3 regions of the Sporosarcina soli genome follow, and region 3 is predicted to be linked to each of the others. Evidence: riboswitches for the same ligand, from Rfam matches in the RefSeq annotation. Region 3 holds a riboswitch; each other region holds the start of a gene.
The links. Region 3 has a riboswitch for thiamine pyrophosphate ahead of ACFPRA_RS18055 (thiamine phosphate synthase). Riboswitches for the same ligand answer to the same signal wherever they lie in the genome.
Positions count from the first base shown of each region.

Region 1: linked by a shared signal. The riboswitch ahead of thiC (phosphomethylpyrimidine synthase ThiC) and the one ahead of ACFPRA_RS18055 (thiamine phosphate synthase) in region 3 are both predicted to bind thiamine pyrophosphate.
Region 2: linked by a shared signal. The riboswitch ahead of thiT (energy-coupled thiamine transporter ThiT) and the one ahead of ACFPRA_RS18055 (thiamine phosphate synthase) in region 3 are both predicted to bind thiamine pyrophosphate.

Region 1 covers NZ_JBHSNO010000001.1:546,181-550,398, reverse strand. Annotated here, with positions in the region: gene thiC (phosphomethylpyrimidine synthase ThiC) at 212-1,987, opposite strand; TPP riboswitch at 2,169-2,286, opposite strand; gene ACFPRA_RS02675 (aldehyde dehydrogenase family protein) at 2,513-2,698, shown strand; gene ACFPRA_RS02670 (pyridoxal-phosphate dependent enzyme) at 3,173-4,087, shown strand.
Region 2 covers NZ_JBHSNO010000022.1:32,923-37,140, forward strand. Annotated here, with positions in the region: gene ACFPRA_RS23915 (beta-class carbonic anhydrase) at 1-68, shown strand, start outside; gene ACFPRA_RS23920 (GNAT family N-acetyltransferase) at 287-832, opposite strand; gene ACFPRA_RS23925 (hypothetical protein) at 864-1,019, opposite strand; gene ACFPRA_RS23930 (tryptophan-rich sensory protein) at 1,162-1,896, shown strand; gene thiT (energy-coupled thiamine transporter ThiT) at 1,932-2,489, opposite strand; TPP riboswitch at 2,596-2,697, opposite strand; gene ACFPRA_RS23940 (magnetosome magnetite crystal formation protein family) at 2,801-3,148, shown strand; gene ACFPRA_RS23945 (hypothetical protein) at 3,213-3,329, shown strand; gene map (type I methionyl aminopeptidase) at 3,436-4,182, shown strand.
Region 3 covers NZ_JBHSNO010000009.1:91,060-95,277, forward strand. Annotated here, with positions in the region: gene thiO (glycine oxidase ThiO) at 1-999, opposite strand, end outside; gene ACFPRA_RS18055 (thiamine phosphate synthase) at 983-1,588, opposite strand; TPP riboswitch at 1,673-1,781, opposite strand; gene ACFPRA_RS18060 (YebC/PmpR family DNA-binding transcriptional regulator) at 1,839-2,558, opposite strand; gene ACFPRA_RS18065 (phosphoribosylaminoimidazolesuccinocarboxamide synthase) at 2,880-3,563, shown strand; gene ACFPRA_RS18070 (superoxide dismutase family protein) at 3,693-4,218, shown strand, end outside.

The sequences.
Region 1 (4,218 bases), on a different contig from region 3:
GCGAAAGTTGAGTTAATAATATAAACTATCCACATAATTGCACTTACAACATATTCGATGTGTAATCTCTACTATATAATAATCATGTGAACAATTTTCTTGGAGTTCTTTCAGTGCTGTTTCCAGTATTTTGAGTTGATGCTTGCATTGTTCAATTTTATTCAAAAGTAGATCCGTCTCTTTCATCGTCACTCCCCCCTCCAAAGTGGTCTCAAATGTATAGAGTACCGCCAACCTTTTGAAATTCCTTTGCTTTATCGTCCAAGCCTTTTTCGATTGTAAGTTTTTCTTCTATCTGATTTTGATCTGCATATTTCCGTATATCATGTGATATTCGCATACTGCAAAATTTCGGGCCACACATCGAACAAAAGTGGGAAACTTTTGCTCCTTCAGCTGGTAATGTTTCATCGTGGTATTCCAGTGCACGCTCTGGATCAAGTCCTAAATTGAATTGGTCTATCCAACGGAATTCGAATCGTGCTTTTGAAAGTGCATCATCTCTTTTTTGAGCATTTGGATGGCCTTTCGCAAGATCAGCCGCGTGTGCTGCAATTTTATAGGCTATAACACCTTCTCGGACATCATTTTTGTTTGGTAAACCAAGATGCTCTTTCGGTGTTACATAACAAAGCATTGCCGTACCAAACCAGCCAATCATTGCTGCCCCGATTGCGGATGTAATATGATCATATCCCGGTGCGATATCAGTCGTTAATGGTCCCAATGTATAAAAGGGTGCTTCTTGACAGACTTCCATCTGTTTATCAACGTTTTCTTTAATCAAGTCCATTGGTACGTGACCGGGACCTTCAATCATTACTTGAATATCATGCTTCCATGCAATTTTCGTTAATTCTCCAAGCGTATCCAGTTCTGCAAACTGGGCTTCATCATTGGCATCGGCAATCGAACCTGGTCGTAAACCATCCCCCAAAGAAAATGACACATCATATTGCTTCATAATTTCGCAAATTTCTTCAAAATGAGTATACAAGAAGCTTTCTTTATGATGAATCAGGCACCATTGTGCCATTATTGAACCGCCTCTTGAAACAATCCCAGTGACACGCTTCACGGTCATTGGGATATAACGCAACAATACCCCTGCGTGAAGAGTAAAATAGTCAACACCTTGTTCTGCTTGCTCAATCAATGTATCACGGTAAACTTCCCAAGAAAGATCTTCCACTTTTCCATCTACTTTTTCAAGTGCCTGATAGAGCGGGACCGTTCCGACTGGAACCGGAGAATTACGGATAATCCATTCACGTGTTGTGTGGATATCCTTACCTGTCGATAAATCCATAATTGTATCTGAACCCCAGCGAGTTGCCCATGTCATTTTCTCTACTTCGTTCTCAATGGAGGATGTGACCACAGAATTTCCGATATTAGCATTTATTTTTACATGAAAATTCCTACCGATAATCATCGGCTCCGTTTCTGGATGGTTAATATTTGATGGGATAATGGCTCTTCCATGCGCGACTTCATCACGGACAAAATCTGCATCCATGCCTTCACGTATTGCGATAAACTCCATTTCAGGAGTAACGATTCCTTTTCTCGCATAGTGCATCTGTGTTACATTTTTACCTTCTTTCGCACGTAGTGGTTTTCTTTTCGGTAATTGAAAGTTATTGTTTTCTTTTTCGTTATTCGTTTTATAACCGTTATCTTCCGGCTTTAATTCTCTTCCTTCATATTCCTCTACATCCTCGCGTTCTAAGATCCAGTTTTTCTTTATTGTAGGGAGTCCTTTGCGAATATCCACTTTATATTTGTCATCCGTATATTTACCACTTGTATCATAGACTTGGAGTGGTTCATTCTCACTTTCGCCTCTATCCGTTATCGTCGGTGATAGTTGAATTTCTCTTACAGGTACAAGGATGTCCGGCCTGCTACCTTGAATGTACACTTTCTTGCTCGCTGGAAAACTTTCATAAATGTGAATTGGCATAGTCCCTATTTCTTTGTCCATCAAGTCAATCGTCTCCTCTTTTTTTAGTTTCTTGGTAGACCATAACTCAGTCCAAAGGAAGTCGTTCCTCATTCATAGAACATGAATAATGACACACGATTTATTCACAAAAAAGACTAGATCCAAGTAAATACGGACCTAGTCTCTCTAAATGAAACATACATATTGAATGCATGTCATCAGTAGAATTTAGAAACTTCCCCACGCTGGTATGAGCCAGATCAGGTCCAAAGAGTTAGGAAAACTTAAACGTTTTTTCCCTCTCAGCCCAGACTAACCGGACACCTCTAGTTCAATCTCATTAAATTATTTGGTCTAACAATTCGAAGTATAACTAATAATAAAAAAATGTCAACATTAAGTTCTATTAGTTTGTCTTATATTGTCCGCAGCCAGTCTTCCTAAAGGTGCATTAAATATTGTAATGGGTATGGATGTGGAAGTAGGGGAAACTTTAATAATTGAACCTAGAGTGAAAAAGTGACCTTTAAGGGTAGTAATTCCATTGGATAGAAGATCAAAGAAATGGCTGGGACTAAAAAAGTAACGTTAGGGTTAGGATTTAACGCTCCAATTCTCAATTTTAATGATGCAAATTTAGATGCTTGTGTCTCATCTTTTATTCAAGGTGGTTTTACCTTTGCAAGGCAGGCTTGTGTTTCTGTCCAAAGAATCTACGCACCAAAAAATATATATCCATTACTTGTTTAAAGACTGGTTGTGGAAGCGAAGAAACTAAATGTAGGTGATCCGCTTAAACCGCCAACGGATACTGGTCCAATGATTACAAAATCGATATCTATTGGGCTTTACTGATGGAAGATTGCACCAGAAACAGTTGAAGTGTGGATTAATAAGGTTTCCTAGCTACGCTACGATCACATTCCTTATGGAAGAGTTAAGTTCAGAGGAATAGGTAAAGAAGGTGTTAAATATGCTATTGAAGACATGACGGAATTAAAATTTATTAGTATTAATATGGGTAATCATTAATATATGTTTCGTTATGTGGGCCGCATTTAGTGACCTTTAGATTAGCCTTATTTGTTTATGCCTTATGAACTTAAATAAGAATCTTAATAGCTGGGATCTATTAATAATGTTATTATCTTAATAGCACAAAAACAAATAGGGGATTCGTCAATGTTTGAAAAGGTATTGGAAGCAGCTAAACGTCTAGAAGGTGTGGCCCATAAAACCCCGGTAATGACTTCACAATTGCTTGATAAGCAGACTGGAAACACGATTTTCTTAAAATGTGAGAATTTACAGCGCATCGGAGCGTTCAAATTTTGTGGTGCCTATAATGCTGTCAGTTCTCTGCCACAGGATGTTCGCGGGAAAGGGATCATTACTTACTCTTCAGGTAATCATGCCCAGGCTGTCGCTCTGACAGGTAATTTGTTGAAAGTACATACAACAGTCGTCGTCCCTTCGGATACGGCACCAGTGAAAATTGCTGCCGCCAAGTCCTATGGTGCCGATATTGTCTACTACGACCGGGCAAAGGAGAGGCGAGAGGATGTGACCCAACAGCTGATCGATAAAAACGGTTATATCTTTATCCCGCTATTTGATAATGAGGAAGTAATAGCCGGACAGGGAACGGCTGCCAAGGAATTAATTGAGGAGGTCGGAGAACTGGACTATCTTTTGGTTCCATGCAGTGGGGGCGGAATGCTCAGCGGCAGTGCTATTAGTAGTAAACATTTGCTTCCTCAGTGTCAGGTTATTGGCGTGCAGCCTGAATTGGTCGATTATGCAGTACGTTCATTCAATACCGGTGAACTCCACCGTATAGACAATCCGCAGACGATTGTCGATGGGCTACGAGGTACGTCATTAGGGAATCTTAATTTCCCTATTCTCAGAGAACTTGTCGACGATATGATCACTGTCAGGGACGAAGGTGTGATAACGACGATGCACTATCTCTGGAGCCGTCTGAAAATAGTCGTCGAATTAGCGGGAGCAGTCAGTCTAACTCCTTTGTTTCATCGTGATTTCTCAGTGGAAGGTAAACGTATTGGTTTCATAGTAAGTGGTGGGAATGTGGATGTCCGAAATGCCGGAGAACTGTTTGCGGAAATCAGAGATTAGAATTCCTAAAGTATAAAGAATTGCACCAACAATCAATTTTAATTCAAATAGTAAGATGATGAAATGATGGTACATATTGAAGTTGCAGCAGAACAAAAATCACAGGAATTGGTCTTGAAATTCCTTCTATT
Region 2 (4,218 bases), on a different contig from region 3:
TACACCCGGATACTGGAAAACTGGATGTCATTGTCGATGGCTATGTAAATGAGGAAATAATGCAATGACATATTTCCCGGGAAATAGACAAACGAAAAGCGTAGGGCGCCGCTTAGATGCGACAAGCGCTGGAAGACTTGAAGATAAAGGCGTTCTTTGCCTTTATCAGCAAGTCTGAAGCGACTCGAGCGTCTGGCGCCCGAAGTCTAGACAGAAGCCTATTCTCCTTTCATAGGAACCGGCTTCTTATTTTTGCAGTGAGTTTCCGCCATGCGGCCTTACCCTTTCAATATTCATCCTCCAACATGGTGTAGAGATAATGATCTTCCCACACACCATTGATGTACAATAATTTCCGCAATAATCCTTCTTGAGTATAACCGGCTTTCTCCAGCACTTTTACCGATCCCGTATTGCGCGGTGAGACATAGGCCTCTACTCTATGTAAGGACACTTTTTCAATCGCGAACTTCGTAACGAGGCGAACCACTTCTGTCGCCAGTCCCCTTCCTATTTCCCGTTCGTCAATCGAATACCCGATAAATCCACTCGAAAAAGGCAATCTTTTAATGCTGTAAAGTGAAATATGTCCGATTAGCCGGCTTGTGGCGGAATCAAAAACACCAAAATTATATTCCCGCCGATCCCTCATTTGATAGAGCGATTCCCTGATTTTTTCCCTTTGAACGGCTACGGTGAAATAACTATTTTCGTGTCGCGGTTCGAAAATAGACCAATATTCTTTATTAGCAATTAGCATTTCCGTAAAGATTGTCGCATCATCTTCTGTTAAGATGCGTAAATAACATGTTTGTCCTTCAAGCAAAATCAATGTCCATTCACCCTTTTTGCGCAATAAATTCTCACAGCTTCCCGATTACCATTCCATCATATCCTGCGATGTCCATCCAAGTAAAATCTTCCGCATCTTCGTGCCAACTGATCAGCCATGCAAGAAATACTCTTTGCCTAAGCATTTTAAATGTGCTGCACATCCCTTTTGGCACTCTCCTTTTCATAGTTCCAAATTTTCCAAAAACATGTATCCAGTATAGCATGAATATTCTACAGACGAAATATTGCAATTGTGACGGAAACTTCATATTTTCTTTCGCCTTCCTCATCTTTCCTCTGTATACTATTCAATAGGAGGATTTGAATATGTTTAGAATGATCATCATGACCCTTTCTCTCATTGCAGTCGTACTTATGAATGCAGTAGCAAATATACTGCCACTCAACGGTAAAACCACCGGTGAAATCGCTAACCAATTACCAGTCCTTTTCATCCCTGCTGGATATGTCTTTATCATTTGGGCTGTGATTTACGTATTACTCGCCTGCTGGTTATTTGGTTCTAATCGAAACCGCAACGATACCAATCGAGTGGTCCTCAATCTTAGAGGGATATTATTCAGCATCAGTTGCCTGTTCAATATCGCTTGGATTCTATTATGGCATTTCCGCTATTTCGATTGGACAATTATCATCATGATAAGTCTTCTGCTAACACTTCTTGCGCTTTACTTTACGTATCCGAAAAAAGATCAACAATTTTTGGGAAGATTACCGATCGCCGTCTACCTAGGATGGATTTTTGTGGCTACGATTGCGAACATCAGCTATGTCCTCACTTTGCATGAATGGTCTGGCTGGGGCTTAAGCGATCCGTTGTGGACAGTCCTTTATTTGACATTCGCAACCGCTATTGCACTCCACTTCCTTTACCATCATGCAGATATCGCCTTGAACCTTGTTTTCATGTGGACATTTATTGGTATTGCTGTAAAAAATGGAATAAATGAGTTATTTGTTTCATCCGCCGCCCTTTTCCTGACAGCTGTGATCGGAACCGGTTGCTTCCTCATAAGAAAAGCGAAAAACAAGCATCTATAAAAAAACGCCGTTCCTCCGAGGAGAACGGCGTTTTTTCATTTACGATCCAACAGACGTGGGGCCGATGTAAACAATATTGAGGCGACAACAGCTGATAAAATAATGGAAGGAACCATATAACTTCCGTTATACACAAGTGAATAAATCCATACAGGTTGCCCTTCTGGAGCGTAGGATCCGAAGAACACAATTCCGCCAATAAAATGGATTAAATAACGAAGTGCCCCACCAATCACTGTACCGATAACGATTGCAGTTACCATTGAGCCCTTTTGTCCTGTTTTCTTACTATACAGCAGCCAACCGAGTGTAACAGCCGCAACACCAACTAGCGTATAGGCAACAAAATAATCAAGGGCCGCTTGGATCGCATTGAATACATAGCCGCCCATTGCCAACTGTAACAGGCCGCTTACAAACCCTGTCAACATTCCACCAACCATCCCCCAGCGAAATGCCATGACGATAATCGGTAGCATCGACAGCGTAATCGATCCTCCCTGCGGCAACGAAAAGCCGATTTTATCAAGCACAAATGACACTGCACCTAAAATCGCCACTTCAAGTAATAGCTGAAGTTTTTGACGTTCCATATAAATTCCTCCCCACTATTAGCGGGGATGCGATAGAAGATAAGCGCGTTCCCGGACTTCCAGACAATAAAAAACGATCTCCCGGATAGAACGGGACATCGATTATGTCTGTTTCCATCCACATCCCTACGCAAGAATGATCTTACAGGTTCTAAGGGTCAGGACATCCCGTCCAATCTCAGCCAACTAGGCACCCCTTGTGGTTCCATTATTCAATTACAGTCCCATTGTATAAGACTGCCTCTATATAATCAAGATGAATAGTAGACGTTTAGTTTCCGATAGCGTCAGTGCCAACTGGAGGGATTATGATGACGAACCATAAACTATTAGCGGCCTTATGTTATTTCAGTGTCTTTTTTGCCCCTTTTTTACTTCCTGGGATTGTGTACTTCATTACCGACGATCGCGAAGTGAAACACCATGCAAAACGTTCGCTCGTGTCTCATCTCGTTCCTGTCATCCTGCTCATCGCCGGTTTCATCATCTATACCTTTTCCATGTTATCGATGTCATCCCCTATGGATGAATTGCTTCTGCACAATAACCGATTCAATTTTTGGCAATGGGCGCCCGTTCTATTTACGCTCATCTATGGCCTTCTTTTTCTAGTCATCGTTGTTTGGAATATCATTCAAGGTGTCAAACTAGTAAAATGAATGTTTACTACCGAAACTTACAGGGAAAAAAATCAATAAATGCTTGTCTTAGGAGAGGAATACAATGAAATTGGGTAAAGTAGTGAAAACAGCCATTAAATTAGCACCTATCGTTTATCCGATTGTCCGGAAAGTGATGGAGGAAAAAAAAGTAAGCAAAAAGACAGTTTCCCGAAAATGACAAAAAACCTGCAAACGCGCTAAAATGTTTGCAGGCTTTTTTTTGCCTTCATTATGATATAGTATGGTATGAAAAAGAATGAACGGAAGAAAGGATTTGTGCATTTATGATTGCAAAAACTGAGCAGGAAATCCAAGCTTTAAAAAAGATCGGTAAAATTGTTGCGGAAATTCGGGAAGCTTTGAAAGAGGCAACAGTCCCTGGAATTACAACGAAAGAAATCGATGAACTTGCCGGACGGCTTTTTGAGGAGAAAGATGCCGTTTCCGCTCCTATCGATCAATACGATTTTCCAGGCTATACATGCATTAGCGTTAACAATGAAGTAGCACACGGTATCCCGGGCTCCCGTGTCATCAAAGACGGCGATCTCGTGAACATTGACGTCTCCGGTTCACACGGCGGTTATTTTGCCGATACAGGCATTTCGTTCGTCGTTGGCACACCAGACCCTAAAAAACAGCAATTATGCGATGTCGCGAAAAGCGCATTTGATCGCGCCATGACTAAAGTGAAAGCCGGATCCAGCTTGAACCAAATCGGAAAAGCGGTCGAACGTGAAGCGAAAAGCCACGGACTCGCGGTCATTAAAAACTTAACGGGCCACGGAATTGGGACCTCTTTACACGAAGAGCCCCAGCATATTTTAAATTATTATGATGCTTGGGACAAAACGCTGTTAAAAGAAGGGATGGTCCTTGCTGTTGAGCCGTTCATCTCTGAAAAAGCAGAGCATATCATCGAATCCGGCGACGGTTGGACATTTATCACCCCGGATAATTCCCATGTTGCACAGATAGAACATACCATTATCGTGACAAAAGGCCAACCGATCATCTTGACGGAAATCTAATCGCTCGGTAAGAATCATCTTTCTTGAATGAGTTAT
Region 3 (4,218 bases):
ATTACCTACAATCAAATCCCTGATCATACAAGCCGTTGCCGGCGCTAATAAAATCCCGTTGCGAAAATGACCTGCAGCCACATACATATTTTCTTTCTCGGGTATATGCCCGATATAAGGCAGCTCATCGACCGTTTTCGGACGGAGACCTGCCCAACGTTTCAGAACAGGGAAGCGGGAAAGTCCCGGGACGAAACGTTCCGCAATAGCATTCAACGCTAAATTTCCTGCGACGTTCGTCTGTAAATCTGTTTCATCAGGCTCCATGGTCGCTCCGACAACAAGCGTGCCATCCAAGCGCGGCACAACATAGCAACCTTGATGGAATAACGTATAGGGCAAGTCGATTCCCATCGCATCGAGTTGCATACATTGTCCTTTCACAGTCGTCATTTGCAGTCCCGGCAGTAGCTCGGCACTCGCCGCACCACCCGCGATGACAACATGTTTTGCGTTCCAATCGGCTATTCGATAACCTGCATCAACCGTCTCCACTTTTGTTACGTGAACATGTTCCGATAGGGTGGCGCCGAGTTTTTCCGCAGCCGCCCAAAACGCGAAGGCGGTCTTCTCCGGATGGACATGGACGTCAACCTCGAAAATGGAGGCACCGAATGGAGATGGAACAATGTCAGGCATCCGTTTACAAACTTGTTCGGGTGACAGATGAGTGGCCTCGTGCCAGCGTGATAAGGCCAGCCGTTCTTCTTCAGTCCAGGCCAATTGCAAGATCCCGCCTGTCGTATAACCGAAGTCGATTCCGGAATGATTGCGGAATTCTCGATAGAGCGCCTGACTTTCCTGTGCAAATGAATAGAATGTTTCGTTCAAGTATTCGGAGTGAGCACCAAGCATGCCTGCAGCCGCCTGCGTTGTACCTTGGGCGATGGAACCTTGCTCTAGAAGGTGAACGGATAACCCTGCTTTTGCCGTGTAATAAGCGATACTGCACCCGATGATCCCGCCACCAATTACGATGACATCAACCTCTCGTGACATTTTGCACCTCCCGATAACCGTCCGCTGCTTTTCGAGGATTGTCATGCCCGAAAATCGAAGACATGACGGCGACGCCTGCCACGCCAGCTTGCTTCAATGCCGGGAGGTGTTTAGGTTGGATCCCGCCAATCGCATAAACGGGAATGGGCTGTGACTCGACGATTTGAAAAAGCTCTTCCGTCCCGCGTGGAGGCAAACCTTCTTTTGAGTCCGTTGCAAATACATGTCCATAAAGTAGCCACTCAGCCCCAGCTGTATAGGCGGCTTCCGCTTCCTCGAAGGAGTGGACGGATCGCCCGAACGACAACGCGGGAAATTGCTGTTTGACAAGGGGGAGGGGTGCTCCATGTCCGGGTAGCTGCACTTTGTCCATCCCGGTCATGGCGGCGATATCCGCTCGTCCATGGACAATGATTTTGGATGCGTCAAATCTAGATTCTTTTAACTGTTCGATCAAATTAATCACTTCCGCATCGGTTTTCGATTTCTCCCGTAGAATGACCGCATCGATGGATGATTCGATAGCCAACAGCGTGTCAATCAGTCGTTCTGCTGTCATCTGGTTGTTTGTGACGGCAATCAACCGCATCAAAGCCCTCCTTTCCACACAAAAAGACCACTTCCCAGGTATGGAAAGTGGTCTGTCATTTACGCATAAGTATGCAGTTAAATAAACATAGACGCGCCACTTCCCTCCGCAGGTACGAACCTGTTCAGGTAATAAGGGTATCGGAGTAACACTCGTCTCTCAGTCCTTTAAAAGGATTCCCCTAATGGTCGAATTGATTATGAAATTATCAATCTGTCCTTAGCATAACATGTTTTCTGAATTGTAGCAATCAATCGTCCGAATCGACGTTATGGTAAACTTGTTGCACATCTTCCAAATCATCGAGTGCATCGATCATTTTTTCGAATTGTGCTTGTGCATCGGGATCGAGTTGGACATCATTTTGTGCAAGCATCGTCAGCTCGGCAACAGTGAATTCTGTGATTCCGACACTTTTAAACGCTTCTTGTACAGCGTGGAATTGGTCGGGCTCGGCATAGACGATGACCGCTCCCTCTTCTTCTAAAATATCCCGTACTTCGATATCCGCATCCATTAATAATTCCAGTACTTCATCGGCTGTTTTGCCTTCCAGAGCAAAAACCGCCGTGGCGTCGAACATATAGGAAACGGATCCGCTGACCCCCATATTGCCGCCATTTTTCCCGAAGGCTGCCCGCACTTCCGAAGCGGTACGGTTCACATTGTTGGTCAATGTATCGACAATGACCATTGAACCATTGGGACCGAAGCCTTCATACCGCAGTTCGTCGAAGTTTTCATCCGCTCCGCCTTTTGCTTTTTCGATGGCACGATCAATGATGGCTTTTGGTACACTATATGTTTTGGCGCGCTCCACAACGATTTTAAGGGCTTGATTTAACTCAGGATCGGGCTCGCCTTGTCTTGCAGCCACATAAATTTCACGACCGAACTTTGCGTAAATCCGGCTTGTATTTGCATCCTTTGAGGCTTTCTTTTCCTTGATGTTATTCCATTTACGACCCATAGGGGACCACTCTCTTTCGCTCACGGTTAGTATTACTTCAATAATTATACAACAGCAAATCGCCGGATGACGAGTGAAAACTTCAAAAAAATGGGGGACGGATGATTTCGGTTACTAAAGAAACAAGTAACGAAATCCGAACAAAGTTGAATTTCACTCCAATCAGCGAAAATAGAATGCCATATTTACGAATGATGATGTTAGTAACGATATAATAGTTCGTCTTTTGCGTTGAAAAAGGGAATTATGAAATTGATTCACATGTGAAATTGGCTTATAATAAAAAAGTAATCCATTTTCTTACGGAAAGGAAACGTGGACATGGAACTTATTTATCAAGGCAAGACGAAAGATGTATACAAATTAGAAGGCGGCAATGTGCTATTAAAATTTAAAGATGATGTGACGGGCGAAGATGGCGTTTTCGATCCAGGTGCCAATACGGTCGGTTTGACGATCGAGGGGGCAGGAAAGTCAGGTCTGCGTATGACGAAGTATTTCTTTGTGAAGCTAGCGGAGAAAGGGATTCCAACGCATTATGTCGATGCAAATATCGACGAGGTGTCAATGGAAGTGAAAGCCGCGACAATGTTCGGCAAAGGCTTGGAAGTTATTTGCAGATACCGTGCAGTCGGCAGTTTCTTGCGCAGATATGGTGCCTATTGCGAAGAGGGACAACCGTTGGATGCATTTGTTGAAGTGACGCTGAAAGATGATGATCGAAAGGACCCGCCAATTTCGAAGGACGGGCTTGCGCAACTCGGCATCTTGACAAAAGAGGAATACGATACGCTTGAAGCGTTGACGAAACAAATTTCTGATGTAGTGAAAGAAGAGCTTGCAGTAAAAGGTCTTGAACTGTACGACATCAAACTTGAATTCGGCCGTGACGGTGCTACGGGGGATGTCATGCTAATTGACGAAATTTCTGGTGGCAATATGCGCGTATACAAAGATGGTACGTATATCCCGCCGATGGATCTTGAAAAATTGGTACTAGCGTAAATGAAAACCCGCTATTCATTCCGAAAATGGAATGGCTAGTGGGTTTTGTTTTACTACGTGGAGGAATAAGTTTCCAGACTTAATTTATCACAGAATGGGCATCCTGCTGGCAGAAGAGGAGGATGCAAATTGAAGCATAATACCATATTGGCTATGAGCTTGTTAGCGTTGCTCGTTGTGGGAGGCTGCGCGAATAAAGGGAAGGCGTTGCCGGTAAGTGGAGAGAACGTCAAATCGGTAGTCGCACCGATTGTGAATACGAAGGGCGAAGAAATTGGTGAAGCCAGTTTTGTAGAGGCGGGAGATGGTTTGACGATTAGCATTCAGGCTGAAAATATTCCTGCTGGCGTGCATGGGCTACATATCCATGAAACTGGAGTGTGCACACCTCCGGATTTTACATCGGCAGGAGCACATTTCAATCCAACGAGTAAAGAGCATGGCTTTGATAATCCAAAAGGGTTCCATTTAGGGGATCTGCCGAATATTGAAGTGGGTGAGGACGGTAAAGTTTCCGTGAAAGTGACCACAGCTGAACTTACATTGAAAACGACTGCCGAAAATTCCATTCTCGATCAAGACGGCAGTGCACTTGTCATCCATGAAAAGGAAGATGACTACAAAACCGATCCGGCGGGCAATTCAGGTGCCCGCA